Regions from separate parts of the Pseudomonas sp. NyZ480 genome, predicted to be linked through region 2. Evidence: riboswitches for the same ligand, from Rfam matches in the RefSeq annotation. Region 2 holds a riboswitch; the other holds the start of a gene.
The links. Region 2 has a riboswitch for cobalamin ahead of P3R38_RS13535 (CbtB-domain containing protein). Riboswitches for the same ligand answer to the same signal wherever they lie in the genome.
Positions count from the first base shown of each region.

Region 1 (7,484 bases), 1.6 Mb from region 2:
TTGGTGCGCCTTTACGAGTTGGCGCCGCAGATGCTCGATTGGTTGCAGCACGTGGCGTTGCCGTGGGTGCAAAGCCGTCTGGGCCTGGCCGAAGGGTTCTGGAAGTTCGACAAGATCAAGGCCGCCGTCAGCGCGCACATGGGCCAGACCACCGATATCGTCGGCATGCTGCTGTCCCAGGCCACGGCCTCCAGCCTGGCGTTGGTCGCCTGGCTGGCCAATCTGGTGCTGATTCCCGTGGTGGGCTTCTACTTGCTGCGCGACTGGGACCTGATGATGGCCAAGCTGCGCGGCCTGCTGCCGCGCCACCGGGAATCGCAGGTGGTAGGACTTGCTGGTGAGTGCCACGAAGTCCTGGGCGCTTTCGTCCGTGGCCAGTTGATGGTGATGCTGGCGCTGGGGGTGATCTACTCGGCCGGCCTGATGCTGGTGGGGCTGGAACTGGGCCTGCTGATCGGCATGCTGGCAGGGCTGGCGGCCATCGTGCCATACATGGGGTTCATCATCGGTATCGGCGCTGCGCTGGTGGCCGGGTTGTTCCAGTTCGGCGGCGACCTTTATCCGATGCTGGGCATCGTGGCGGTGTTCATGGTCGGGCAGGCGCTCGAAGGCATGGTATTGACCCCGTTGCTGGTAGGGGACCGGATCGGCCTGCACCCGGTGGCGGTGATCTTCGCCATCCTGGCGGGCGGCGAGCTGTTCGGTTTCACCGGTGTGTTGCTGGCCTTGCCAGTCGCCGCCGTGATCATGGTGCTGCTGCGCCATGTGCACGATCTGTATAAAGAGTCGGACATGTATGCCGGGGATGTCGACCCAAAGCTGTGATCCTTTCGAGCGGCAAGCGCGGGCATGGCAGGAGCCGGCTTGCCGGCGATAAAACGGGAAGCGTTGCTTTTGTAGCGCAACTCGTTGATTTTGCTTGGGCAATCCTGCTCGGTCATTGTGCCGCCCGCAAGGCGGGTATAGACTTTGCACACTGTTCACCAAAGGCCCCCTGTGGTCCTCTCGACCGCCCGCCAGCATGAAACCGATCCAGTTGCCCCTGGGTGTGCGTCTGCGCGATGACGCCACCTTCATCAACTACTATCCGGGCGCCAATGCCGCGGCGTTGGGCTATGTCGAGCGTCTGTGCGAAGCCGACGCCGGCTGGACCGAAAGCCTCATCTACCTGTGGGGCAAGCAAGGTGTGGGTCGCAGCCACCTGCTGCAGGCGGCCACCCATCGCTTCCAGCAGCGCGGTGAGCCCGCGGTTTACCTGCCCTTGGCGCAACTGCTCGACCGAGGCGTGGAACTGCTGGATTACCTGGCGCAGTACGAGCTGGTCTGCATCGACGACCTGCACGTTATCGCCGGCAAGGCGGACTGGGAAGAGTCCATGTTCCACCTGTTCAATCGGCTGCGCGATAGCGGTCGGCGCCTGTTGCTGGCGGCCTCCAGCTCACCGCGTGAGCTGCCGATCAAGTTGCCCGACCTCAAGTCGCGCCTGACATTGGCGCTGATCTTCCAGATGCGTGGGTTGTCCGACGAAGACAAGCTGCGAGCCCTGCAATTGCGGGCCTCGCGACGGGGGCTGCACCTGACCGACGAAGTTGGCCACTTCATCCTGACCCGTGGCACCCGAAGCATGAGCGCGCTGTTCGACCTGCTCGAACGTCTCGACCAAGCGTCGCTGCAAGCGCAGCGCAAGCTGACCATTCCTTTCCTCAAGGAAACCCTCGGCTGGTAAGCCCCGAAATACGGGGCTTGCAGCAGCGTCACGGAAAAGTCACATCTTTTTCGATAAAATTTGCAAATGGTCCCGATAGAAGGCATAGTTTCCACCTTCTAAAGGATTACAGACACGGTCGTGCCCATGCTGAAGCGCTTCGCACCCCTCGTGCCACTCGCACTCGTGACCCTGCTTTTTGGCTGCGCGGCTCATGGCCCGGTTTCCCAGCCTCAGGATCACACCCCGGTCGCCTCGACGTCGGCGATCAACGCCAAGACTTCCACTTCGTCGGTATTCAGCGAAGAGGACCTGGCCACCGAAGATGACCTGGAGGCTTTCTCCAGCGGCAAGCCTTACCAATTGCCGGCCCTGGCCGACAGTATTCTCGAACGTGGCATGTCGTTGATCGGCACGCGCTACCGTTTCGGCGGTACCTCGGAGAAGTCGGGCTTCGACTGCAGCGGTTTCATCGGCTACCTGTTCCGCGAAGAGGCGGGTGTGACCTTGCCGCGCTCTACCCGCGAGATGATCAACGTCGACGCACCGAAAGTGGCGCGCAACAAGCTCAAGCCGGGCGATTTGCTGTTCTTCAGCACCAATGGCCGTGGTCGTGTCAGCCATGCTGGCATCTACCTGGGTGACAACCAGTTCATCCACTCCAGCAGCCGCCGCAGCGGTGGTGTGCGCATCGACAGCCTCGGTGATCGCTACTGGAGCAAGACCTTCATCGAAGCCAAGCGAGCCTTGGCGATGGCGCCGACCAATATCGCGCGCAACTGATGGCAAAATGATGTACCCTGCCGCGGCGGCGATGCTGAAAAGCTCGCCGCCGTGCGCATTTATAGAAAGCGTCTAATCTAAATTCTCAACTCTTTTGGGCTGCGGCCCTACGGTCTCAGACAGGAAGTTCTGGCCATGGCGATGACGGCGCGCTTCGCATTCCTTTCCCTGGTGGCTCTGCTTGCCGCCTGTTCCAGCCATGCTCCGGCACCGGCCCCTGTGGTTCAGCCACAGATCCCGTACGCCCAGCCTGACATTTCGCCGATTGCCGACGATGTGCTCATACGCGCCATCGGCCTGGTCGGTACCCCCTATCGCTGGGGCGGTAACACGCCGGATTCCGGCTTCGATTGCAGTGGCCTGATCGGCTATGTCTACCGCGATGCAGCGGGCATCAGCCTGCCGCGATCGACCCGCGAAATGATCGTCATGCGTGCGCCAACGGTGGACCTCAATGCGCTGCAGTCCGGGGACTTGGTGTTCTTCGCCACCGGTGGCGGCTCGCAAGTGAGCCATGCCGGGATCTACGTGGGCGAAGGCCGCTTCGTGCATGCGCCTTCCACAGGCGGCACGGTGCGCCTGGACTACCTGTCCAACAGCTACTGGGCCAAGGCCTACCTGCAGGCCAAGCGAGTCATTCCCCAAGGCCACCTGGCGCAGAACCGCTGATCAGCTGATCGCATCCCCGGCGAGCGCTGGCGCTTGCGGCGGTCACCGAGGTAAGTCGCCAGGCCACCGCCGCGCCGCGTCCTGGAGAATGACCCCGCTCGTCGAACGAGCGCTTCGATTGACGCTCCCGGCCCAACCCTCTAACCTTCGCGCGTGTTTCAGGTGTCCTGCCAGCCTCGACTGGGCAGGGTGAAACTGGGAAGCCGGTGGGCGTCGGAAGACGCGAGCCCGGCGCTGCCCCCGCAACGGTAGGTGAGACGCGGCCGCGCAGGGCCACTGGGTGAACGCCCGGGAAGGCGCGCAGGCCAGGGCCACAGGCCCGCTCACGAGCCCGGAGACCGGCCTGATACTGCCAACGGCATCACGGAGGGTGATGCGCGGTGCACCGTGACCAGAGCGGGTCATGGCCCCTGCGCGTCCTCCGTCTGCCTGCCTATCGACCTGCCGCCGCTTCTCGCGTGGCGTCAGCCTGCGGAGAACCCTCATGAGCGAAACCACCGAACGCGACGAACGTCATCTGGCGCGTATGCAGCGCAAGAAGGCGATCATCGACGAGCGCATCGCCAATTCCCCCAACGAATGCGGCCTGCTGCTGGTGCTGACCGGCAACGGCAAGGGCAAGAGCAGTTCGGCGTTCGGCATGCTCGCCCGTGCGTTGGGCCATGGCATGCAGTGTGGTGTGGTGCAGTTCATCAAGGGCCGCAACAGCACGGGAGAAGAGCTGTTCTTCCGCCGCTTCCCCGAGCAGGTGCGCTACCACGTCATGGGCGAGGGCTTCACTTGGGAAACCCAGGACCGTCAGCGCGATATCGCTGCTGCCGAAGCGGCCTGGGCGGTGTCGCGGCAGTTGCTGCAGGACCCTTCGGTGCAGTTCGTGGTGCTCGACGAACTGAACATCGCCCTCAAGCATGGCTATCTCGATCTCGACCAGGTGCTGGCCGATATCCAGGCTCGCCCGCCAATGCAGCATGTGATCGTCACCGGCCGCGCAGCCAAGCCCGAAATGATCGAGATGGCTGACACGGTTACCGAAATGGGCATGCTCAAGCATGCGTTCCAGGCCGGTATCCGTGCGCAGAAGGGCGTGGAACTGTGAACCAAGCGCGCCAATGCCCTGCGGTGTTGATCGCCGCACCTGCATCCGGACAAGGCAAGACCACCGTCACCGCTGCGCTGGCACGGCTGCATCGCAACCTTGGGCGCAAGGTACGAGTGTTCAAGTGTGGGCCGGACTTTCTCGACCCGATGATCCTCGAGCGGGCCAGTGGTGCGCCGGTCTACCAATTGGACCTGTGGATGATCGGTGCGCAGGAGAGCCGTCGCTTGCTATGGGAAGCCGCTGCCGAAGCCGACCTGATCCTGATCGAGGGCGTCATGGGCCTGTTCGATGGCACCCCTTCGAGCGCCGATCTGGCGCGTCATTTTGGTGTGCCGGTGTTGGCGGTGATCGACGGCACGGCCATGGCCCAGACCTTTGGAGCATTGGCCTTGGGCCTGGCGCGCTACCAGGCCGACCTGCCGTTCGCCGGCGTGCTGGCCAACCGCGTCGGCAGCCTGCGTCACGCCCAATTGCTCGAAGGCAGCCTGACCGAAGGCCTGCGCTGGTATGGCGGTTTGTCCCGCGAGCGTGGCATCGAGCTGCCCAGTCGTCACCTGGGGCTTGTCCAAGCCAGTGAACTGAATGACCTCGACGCCCGCCTGGATGCAGCTGCCGAAGCCTTGGGCGCCAGTTGCGACGCAAGCCTGCCACCGGCGGTCACTTTCGCCGCACCGGAGCCGCGTCAGCTGTCGTCGTCGTTGGCTGGCGTGCGCATCGGGGTGGCCCGGGACGAAGCGTTCGCCTTCACCTATGGTGCCAACCTCGACGTGCTGCGAAGCCTGGGCGCGCAGCTTGAGTTCTTCTCGCCCCTGCATGACCGTGAAATGCCCCTGGTCGATAGCCTGTACCTGCCGGGAGGCTACCCCGAACTGCACCACCATGCATTGGCTGCCAACACCTCGATGCTCGACGCCCTGCGTGCCCACCACGCGCAAGGCAAGCCCCTGCTGGCGGAGTGTGGCGGCATGCTGTACCTGCTCGACGCGTTGACCGACGTGGCGGGCGAGCGGGCCGAGTTGCTTGGCCTGCTGCCTGGCGAAGCGATCATGCAGAAACGCCTTGCCGCCTTGGCCTTGCAGGCTGTGGAACTGCCAGAGGGCACCTTGCGTGGGCACACATACCACCATTCCCTGACCATGACCGAGCTTGAGCCGATCGCCCGAGGACTCAGCCCCAATGGCGGGCGGGGCAATGAAGCGGTCTATCGCCTGGGGCGCCTGACGGCGTCCTACGTGCACTTCTACTTCCCCTCCAACCCCGAAGCGGCGGCGGCGCTGCTGCAGCCATGAGCGAACACGCCTACAGCGACGCAGAACGCGCCGCCATCTACCGGGTCATCGGCGAGCGTCGCGACATGCGCCATTTCGCCGGTGGCGACATAGCCCCCGAGGTACTTGGTCGGTTGTTGGCGGCCGCGCATCAGGCACCCAGCGTCGGCCTGATGCAGCCCTGGCGGTTCATCCGCATCAGCCAGCGCGAGCTGCGTGGTCGTATCCAGGCCCTGGTTGAACAGGAGCGAGTGCGCACCGCCGAGGCCCTTGGCGAACGCTCCGACGACTTCATGAAGCTCAAGGTCGAAGGGATCAGCGACTGTGCCGAGGTGTTGGTGGCGGCCTTGATGGACAACCGCGAGCCGCACATTTTCGGCCGACGCACCCTCCCGGAAATGGACCTGGCGTCTCTGGCCTGCGCCATTCAGAACCTGTGGCTGGCCGCACGTGCCGAAGGGCTGGGTATGGGCTGGGTATCGTTGTTCGAGCCGCAGGCCCTGGCAGACCTGCTGGGGATGCCGGCGGGCGCCAAGCCGGTGGCGGTGCTGTGCCTGGGACCGGTCACCGAGTTCTACCCGGCGCCGATGCTGGTGCTGGAAAACTGGGCCGAACAACGGCCCTTGAGCGAGATGCTGTACGAAAACCACTGGGGAGAGCGTTGATGAGCGTGGCCTTGCTGACCGTGGCCGGAGTGGCCCTGGACGCGTTGCTGGGCGAGCCGCGCCGGCGCCATCCACTGGTCGGCTTCGGCAAACTGGCGTCGCGTCTCGAGCAGCGGATGAATGCCGGTGGACGTGGCTGGCGCAGTCACGGCGTGAGTGCCTGGTTCCTGGCTGTGGTGCCGCTGACATTGCTGGCATTGCTGCTGTCATGGCTGCCCTGCATCGGCTGGCTGGTGGACGTGCTGGCGCTGTATTGCGCCGTGGGGCTGCGCAGCCTTGGCGAGCACGTGCTCCCGGTGGCCAATGCCCTGCGCCACGGCGACCTTGAAGAAGCGCGGCGCCGTGTCGGCTACCTGGTCAGCCGCGAAACCCGTGAGCTGGATGAGCCCGCCGTGGCGCGGGCGGCTACCGAGTCGGTGCTGGAGAACGGCAGCGATGCGGTGTTTGCCGCGCTGTTCTGGTTCGTCGTGGCGGGCGCTCCCGGTGTGGTGCTGTATCGCCTGAGCAACACGCTCGACGCCATGTGGGGCTATCGCAACGAGCGTTTCGAACGCTTCGGCTGGGCGGCGGCGCGCATCGACGATGCACTGAACTATATTCCCGCAAGGCTGGTGGCGCTGACCTACGCGCTGCTTGGCAAGACCCGCCTGGCGTGGGCCTGCTGGCGCAACCAGGGGCCCTTGTGGGACAGCCCCAATGCCGGGCCGGTGATGGCGGCGGGCGCCGGTGCGCTGGGCGTCGAGCTTGGTGGCCCGGCGGTGTACCACGGCGAACTGCACGAGCGACCTCGGCTGGGCGAAGGGCCGATGGCCGATGCCGAGGCCATCGAGCGCGGCTGGAGCCTGGTACAGCGGGGTGTATGGCTGTGGCTGTTGGTAATCTGCCTGGGAGCTTACTTGAATGCTTGAACACGGTGGCCGTCTGCTGCGCGCGGTGCGGCAATACGGGATTGCCCGCGAGCAATGGCTCGACTTGTCCAGCGGCATCGCCCCGTGGCCGTACCCGATCCCGCCGATTCCCGTGGACGCCTGGGCCCGTCTGCCTGAGGTCGAAGATGGCCTGGAAGCAGCAGCGCGAGCCTATTACGGCGCCAGCCAGTTGCTGGCCGTGGCAGGTTCCCAGGCGGCGATCCAGGCCTTGCCACTGCTGCGGCCATCGGGGCGGGTAGGGGTGTTGGCGCCATGTTACGCCGAGCACCCGCACGCCTGGCGACGGGCCGGGCATACGCTGGTCGAGCTGGATGCGTCCAGCGTCGAGTCCACGCTCGACAGCCTGGACGTGCTGGTGCTGGTCAA
Region 1 covers NZ_CP120626.1:1,345,158-1,352,641, forward strand. The annotation lists gene P3R38_RS06055 (AI-2E family transporter) at 1-825, shown strand, start outside; gene hda (DnaA regulatory inactivator Hda) at 1,022-1,726, shown strand; gene P3R38_RS06065 (NlpC/P60 family protein) at 1,853-2,488, shown strand; gene P3R38_RS06070 (C40 family peptidase) at 2,624-3,157, shown strand; cobalamin riboswitch at 3,301-3,519, shown strand; gene cobO (cob(I)yrinic acid a,c-diamide adenosyltransferase) at 3,642-4,253, shown strand; gene P3R38_RS06080 (cobyrinate a,c-diamide synthase) at 4,250-5,545, shown strand; gene bluB (5,6-dimethylbenzimidazole synthase) at 5,542-6,189, shown strand; gene cbiB (adenosylcobinamide-phosphate synthase CbiB) at 6,189-7,097, shown strand; gene cobD (threonine-phosphate decarboxylase CobD) at 7,090-7,484, shown strand, end outside.
Region 1: it holds a riboswitch for cobalamin, as region 2 does, so the genes downstream of both, cobO (cob(I)yrinic acid a,c-diamide adenosyltransferase) here and P3R38_RS13535 (CbtB-domain containing protein) in region 2, are expected to answer to the same signal.

Region 2 (7,484 bases):
TGACGCCAATGATGCGGCAGGCGGGTCGCTGCCGTTGGCGCTCGAGCTCGCGAATGCGCCGGGTAAGGGCGTGGCCATCGAGCACCGGCATGCTGCAGTCGGTAATCAGCAGATCGAACGTCGCCTCTTGCCAAAGGGCGAGCGCCACTGCGCCATTCTCGGCGAGGGTTACGCGGTGGCCCAGGCTGGTTAGCTGCTTGTCCAGTAGCAACAGGTTGGCCGGGTAGTCGTCGACCACAAGGATGTGCAGTGGGCTGCCGTCGCTTTCCCGGGCCGGGGTATCGGGCGCAGCGACAGCGGGCTGCTGGCAGGCGGGTAGCCTGAGCAGCACTTCCACCTTCGTGCCAACCCCTTCGACGCTCTGCAGGCTGAGAGTACCTCCCATCAGCTCCGCCAGGGTACGGCTGATGACCAGACCCAGGCCTGCACCTTGGCGAGCCCGTGGTCCATTGGCCTGGGCAAAGCTGGTGAACAGTCGGGCCTGGTCGGCCACACCGATACCAATGCCGGTGTCGCGTACGCACAGTTCGACTTCACGTTTGCCTTCCTCCAGCACCGAGCTCACAGTCAGGCTCGCGATGACTTCGCCGCGGTCGGTGAACTTGATGGCGTTGCTCAGCAGGTTGGAGAGGATCTGCTTGAGCCTGAGAGGGTCGGCCAGCACCCAGACCGGCTCGGGAGGCAAGGCGCTTTGCAGGTGCAGGCCTTTGATCCGGGCATTGCCCTCGAATACACGTGCGGTGGCGCGTACCAACTCGACCAGGTCGATAGGCACCGGTTGAAGCGTCATGTGGCCAGACTCGATGCGCGAGATGTCGAGGATGTCGCCAATCAGCTCGAGCAGGCCTACCGCCGAATCGTGGGCTGTCTGCAAAGTCTGGCGATCGGAGTGCGCGCAGCGGCTGTCTTCCAGGGCCAGCTCCAGCAAGCCGATCACGGCGTTCATCGGCGTGCGGATTTCATGGCTCATGGTTGCCAGGAAGGTGCTTTTGGTCTGGCTGGCCTGTTCGGCATCCTCCTTGGCCTGACGCAGTTGCTCGAGTAGGCCGCGGCTCAGCGCTAGTTGGTCCTGCAGGGCCCTTTGGGCCTCGGTACGCTGCTGAATAAGCTTGCGCAGGTAACTGTTCCAGAACACCACGCCAGCCAGCAGTAACGTGGACAGCACCAGCACTTGCAAGGCCAGGGTGCGATAGTCACGCCATGGACTATCGCTGACCACGGTGCTGGTGCGCCAGCGATTGATCAATTGGTCCAGCTCTTCCGGCGGGATGCTCAGCAGCACCTTGTCGAGGATGCCCTGCAGTACTGGCTGGCCGGGTGCCACGGCGAATGCGGCGACGGCGGGTTCGTCGCCAAGGACGGCGGCAATATGCAGTTTGTCCTTGAAAACGTGGTTGATGTAGTACGTCGCATTGATATGGTTGCTGTAGGCGACATCGGCTTCATCGTTGGCCACGGCCTCCATCAGCCCAAGCGGGTTGTCGACTTCGACGATACTGGCGTGCGGGTACTGGCGTTTCACGTCCGCCAGCTGCGGTGCGCCCCGCAACAAAGCAATTCGCTGGCCATCCAGGGCGGTGGCCTGGGTTGGCGAAGCCAAGGCGCTGCGGGTCACCAGTACCCTGGGGCTGACCAGGTAGGGGCGGGTAAAGCGCAGTTGTCGAGCACGTGCCACGCCGTAGCCTAGCGCGCCGATCATGTCCGCCTGGCCTTGGGCCAGTTGGTCCACCATGGCCTGCACCGAATGCTGCTCGATCAACTTGAACTGCAAGCCGGTGCGCAGGGTGATCTGTTTCAGCAGTTCCAACGTGATGCCACTCAAGCGCTGTTGGGTGTTGTTGAACGTCAGTGGTGCCAGTGCCGGGTTGATCAATACGCTGACGGTAGGGTGCCGGGCGATCCATTCTTCTTCCTCGGCGGTCAGTGCGGCCAGGTGACGCTCCATCAGCAAGCTGGTGTTGCCGCTGGTCCAGCGCCGCAGGATGTTCAGGCGCTCACTCTCGCTGATTCTGTCCAGGGCCTGGTCCACCAGGCGCTTCAGGCGTGGATTGTCATTGGCCAGGGCGAAGGAGAAGGTGCCTCCCGGTGCCAGGCAGAAGTGGTCGATCTTGACCGTGCCTTGGTAGCTCTTGCCGATCAGGAAGTCGGTGCTGATCGCATCACCCAGGTAGGCATCCACCTCGCCCAGTTCGACGGCGGCAAGGCCGGCCTGGGTAGAGCGGTAGAGGCTCAACTGGGCCTTTGGATAAAGCGCGCGTACAGCCTCGCCTGGCAGGTAGTGATCGACCATGGCCAGGCGCAGCCCATCCAGTTCCAGGTTGCTTTTCAGGGAGCGGCCTTCGCGAGTGGCGATGACCGGCAGGTCGTCGGTATAAGGCTGGCTGAGGACCAGGTGGGCATCGTCAGCCTCGAATGCGTTGGAGCTGCCCAACAGGTCGATGCGACCGTCGCGCAGTGCGGCAATCGCTTCGTGGCGATTGGCGAAGCGCATTACCTTGATGGGCACCCCCAGTTGTTCGGCGATCAGTCCGGCGTAGTCTGCGCTCAGGCCTTCGTAGTCCGACAGGCTGGTGTTGATCTCGAACGGCGGATAGTCGGGGCGGGAACTGCCCAGGATCAGTGCCTCGCGCCGCTGGAGCCATTGGCGGTCCTGGGCATCCAGCGTCAACGGCGAGGCAGCGCTCAACGCGCGTGCAAGCAGGTCTCGCGGTTCACCATCGGCCAGTGCGCAAAGGGGCAAGGCCAGGAACAGGGCGAGCAGCATGGTCGACAGTGGGCGCTTCATGGCAGCGGATTGCTCAGTTGACGTTGTTGCGCTTGGCCAGATCGACCATCTCTACCAGCGATTCGGTCTTGAGCTTTTCCATGATGCGCCCGCGATAGGTGCTGATGGTCTTGGCGCTGAGGTTCATGCAGGTACCGATATTCTTGTTGTTTTCGCCCCGCGACAGGCGCCGAAGCACCTCCATCTCACGGTTGGAGAGGCTGCTCAGGCGCACGGTTTCGCTTTCCAGAGAATTGCTGTTCACGGACATCTGCGGGAAGGTCGAGTAGCCTTTGACGAGGGCCTTCAAGGCAAAGATCAGCGCCTCGTGGTCTTCATCCTTGATGACGAAGGCGCCGATACCGGCATCCAGGCAGCGGCGTACATAGAGGTCGGTGGCCTGGCCGGTAAGCACCATTATCTTCGGTGCGGGTTCCATGTTCTGCAGGCGCTTGATCACCTCCATGCCGTCCAGGCCGGGCAAGCCGATGTCCAGCACCACCACGTCCGGGCGCAGCTCCCGTGCCTTCTGCGCGACTTCACTGCCATCGCCCACTTCGCCGACGACGTGAAAACGTTCGCGCTCAAGTAGCAAGCGCAATGAAAGACGCACGATGGGGTGATCGTCGACGATCAGCACGGTTGTCATGTAGCTAACTCCTGTCGGAAGGTGGTCCGTTTCCTGAAACTGTCAGGAATACGTCTGCATCGGCTTTTTCAGCAGCGCTGCAAGATACTTCCATTCAGGATGATTGGTAACGGCGAGTATAGAACTGTTGAATAAGCAGCCGATACCTGTTGAAAAATCCTACAAGATGCTTGAGATAGGCATCGCCAAGCGAACCCTGGCGATGCCCAAGACAGATCAGGCGCAAGCGGCGTGTGGTTTTAGCACCCGTTCTATGGAGGCGGGGTTGTCGCGAAGAGCCTGGCCTACGCGGCTGGGGCGAGCCACCAATTGCCCAGAGCAGTTCGGGCAGCGGCCTTTCAAACGGGTATCGGCGCACGCACGGCAGAACGTGCACTCGAAGGAACAGATGAACGCATCCGGGCTGTCACCCGGCAGATCGGCATTGCAGCATTCGCAATTCGGGCGTAGCTCCAGCATGGACGTGACTCCGGTTCGAGAGAGGTACAGCGGAGTCTGCTACGGGCTTCAGGCGCTTGGCAATGGTCAATCGCCAGGGCGATACAGGTGGGCGTGACCTGCCCGATACAGGGCGGACTCGGCAAAGGGGGCATCCCCAAGTACATGGCCGACGAGAATCAGCGAGGTGCGGCGAAAGCCCTTGGCCGCCACGCGTTCGACGATATTCCCAAGGTTTCCACGCACCCAGTCCTGATCGGGCCAGGTGGCGCGATGGATCACGGCAATCGGGCAATCAGGGCCATAGTGGGGCATCAGCTCGTCCACGATACGCGGCAGGTGTTTCACCCCTAGATGAATGGCCAGGGTGCTGCCATGGCGGGCCAAGTCGCCCAATTGCTCGCCAGCCGGCATGGGGGAGCTGTCCCCATAGCGTGTGAGAATCACGGTTTGCGCCACATCGGGCAGTGTCAGCTCGCAGCCGAGCAGGGCGGCGCTGGCGGCAGCGGCGGTAACGCCAGGTACGATCTGATAGTCGATGCCAAGTTCGCGCAGGTGGCGGATCTGTTCACCGATGGCGCCATAGAGACTTGGATCGCCGCTGTGGACACGAGCTACATCCAGCCCCTTTTCATGGGCATCGCGCATCGCCTCGATGATTTGCTCCAAGTGAAGCTGGGCACTGTTGATGACGGTGTGTGCCTGATGGCCTTCGAGGACGGCTGGCGGAACCAGCGAACCTGCGTAGATGATCACGGGGCACTGACGGATCAGGCGCTGGCCCTTGACCGTGATCAGATCCGGGTCGCCGGGGCCGGCACCAATGAAGTAGACCGTCATGGAGAGTCCTTGCAGATAAATGAATGAAGCGATTATCGGCCACAAGCAAGGGCGAGGGTAGCCGGGCCGAGCACAAGACGGGGCACGACAAGCCTGGCCGAACCGTGATGGTGGGTGGCAAGCGCCAATGCGGCACTCTCCGCCACGCCCCAGCAGCCGCTGTGGGCGAACACCGTTGGTGAACGGTGGCTCAATAGCGGTTCGAATGGCTGTAGTTGTACCGAGTCGAATACGGTTAGCGGAAGGCCCAGTCGCGCGCAGAGTTGCCGCAACCCTGGTTCATCGGCCTTGGTTGGAATGCTGGCAATGCCGCCAAGTGCCGTCAGTGGCAGGCCATGCGCATCCAGTGCCTGGCATAGCAGGGTGTCGAGCGTGGCCGCCGGGCAGCCTTGGCGGCAACCGAAGCCTGCATAGAGCAGGGACGAGGACACCCCGCAGGCCATCAAGCCTGGCTGGAGCGACGGTACAGCCAAGCGCTGATCAGGCCCAGCGCTACCCAGAAGGCCGCGTTGGTCAGCCACGAGGCGAACACGAATTGGGTTTCCAGCGCTTCGGGGGCCAGGCTTTGATGCACTTCAGGCTGCGGCGCGCCGATCACGTGTGGCAGCACCAGCAGGGCGGCGCCCACGACCTTGAGCAAACCGTGGCGAGCGAAAACCAGCAGTGCCAGGCCCAGTGCGGTCGCTGCAGCGGTGCCGATCCACCAGGTTTGGCGTTGCCCCAGTTCAGCGGCGGCGGTGCCGGGCAGTTCCGGTGGCAAGCCAAGGGTGGGCGCCAGGCAGAACACCGCGAAACCGGCCAGGCCCCACAGTGCGCCGGTGGCTACGCGGCTGGGTTCGCGCAGGCTGTACAGTGCAGCCAGGATCAGCGCGAAACCAACGGCCACGACGAGATTGCCGCCAGTGGTGGACAGCACGCGTTGCCAGCCATCTTCCGGCGACCAGGCTTGTTCACTGTGTTCGTGGGTGTGAGCGGCTTGGCCCTCATGGCTGTGCGGCTCGACAGCGGGGGTGGCGGACTCGTAGGTTTCCGCTTCGAGGATCAGGGGTGTAACCCAGAAACTCTGCAGCAAAGTCAGCAGGAGGGCGGCAAGCAGGCCGCTGAAGCCTGCCGTACGGGCGATGCGCTTGATCATGCGGGCAGGCTCAGTGGCAGGGGAAGGCGGCGCTGTGGCGAGTATCGTGGGCGGCGTTGTGCACTGCCTCGATGTGCGAAAACCCTGCGAAGTAGACCAGGCACAGGCCCAGCAGGCTGGCACCAACGGCGATGACGACACGCTGGCTCAGGGTAACGGGGGTGGCGACGGTGTGTTTGGCGCTGGTGACGGGCATGACGCGTTCCTCTGCTTTTTGTGGGCAATGGGCAGGCGCGGCAACCCCGAGCGCGAAGTGCCCAGGGGAATGCGACAGCGCCCGCCCACCGCGGGGTGTTCATGAACGCCAGGCCGGTCTCCGGGCTCACGAGGAGGAGCAGGGCTCCTTGTAAAGGGTCACCTTCCCATGCCAGGGGTGCTGGCACAGTGGTCTAGACGCTTCGCTCGCTTACCGTTGCGGGGGCAGCACCGGCTTTGTCCACCCCTGTCGGGGGTTGTGACGCACCGGTTTCCCGTTTCACCCCTGATGGGGCACCTGAACGCAAGGCGTAAGGAGAGCACGGGGCGGGATGCACGTCAAATGCAGTTACATTTCAACAGCGATTTTGCGTCGTTGTCGCTTTGTTGTTGCTCCTCTATGCGGGTTGGTTCAGGCGCAGCCAAATGCGAGGGCAGGGGGCCGAGCCTAGGTTTTCCCGGGAGCAAGCCCGTAGCGAGGGGACCCCGGAGCGCAGCGTAGGGGCCGGAGTAGGTCGCCGTAAAGGCGAAAGGGTTAATGTGCGCCTCCATGGTGAATGAATATTCACGCTATCTGAATGCCGTCCTTAAATCTGGGCTTTGAAGTTTGAAGTTTGAAGTTTTGGTTTCTGGATGCGTGAGCATATCCATTTGCCAAGGTGACGCTCAGTCACCTTTCCGCTCTTACAGCGGGTCACTTTTTGGCAGACGCCCCAAAAAGTAACCAAAAAAGTCTGGCTCCTATCATCCGGCCCCTGCGCTGCGCTCCGGGGTTCCCTCGCTCCGGGCTTGCTCCGGGAGGACCGCGCTGAACGGCCCCTCCTGGGCCGCAGCGCTTGACGGGCATCCATGCCCGTCACCTCCCTGCGCAAGCCCTGCGCTCGGCCTCCTAAAGTCGCATTAGGTGGCGCCTGAACTACCGCGCGCTAGAAGCAAGAGCAAAGCGAAGCAAAAGAAAGTCCGCCTCGAATTTATAGTTTTAATGTTGAATGTGCGGCTGGTTTAGCTGTTGTTGTTGTTGTTGTTGTTGTTGTTGTTGTTGGGAGTTGGGAGTTGGTATTTCATGCTCCGCTTTTGCTTTTAATGCGCGATATCCCAGACGCTGCAAATTGCGACGTCAGTAGGCCGAGCGTAGGGCTTGCGGAGGGAGGTGACGGGCATGGATGCCCGTCAAGCGCTGCGGCCCAGGAGGGGCCGTTCAGCGCGGTCCTCCCGGGAGCAAGCCCGTAGCGAGGGAACCCCGAAGCGAAGCGTAGGGGCCGGATGATAGGAGCCAGCGGTTTTTGCCTACTTTTGCCCAAGAGCAAAAGTAGGTCGCCGTAAAGGCGAAAAGGTGAGTGAGCGCCTCCATGGCGAATGGATATTCACGCTATCTGAATGCCGCCCTTAAATCTGTGCTTTGAAGTTTGAAGTTTGAAGTTTTGGTTTCTGGATGCGTGAGCATATCCATTTGCCAAGGTGAC
Region 2 covers NZ_CP120626.1:2,964,285-2,971,768, reverse strand. The annotation lists gene P3R38_RS13565 (transporter substrate-binding domain-containing protein) at 1-2,785, opposite strand, end outside; gene P3R38_RS13560 (response regulator transcription factor) at 2,799-3,413, opposite strand; gene P3R38_RS13555 (DUF1272 domain-containing protein) at 3,630-3,872, opposite strand; gene cobM (precorrin-4 C(11)-methyltransferase) at 3,939-4,691, opposite strand; gene P3R38_RS13545 (cobalamin biosynthesis protein) at 4,724-5,134, opposite strand; gene P3R38_RS13540 (CbtA family protein) at 5,134-5,826, opposite strand; gene P3R38_RS13535 (CbtB-domain containing protein) at 5,837-6,022, opposite strand; cobalamin riboswitch at 6,116-6,338, opposite strand.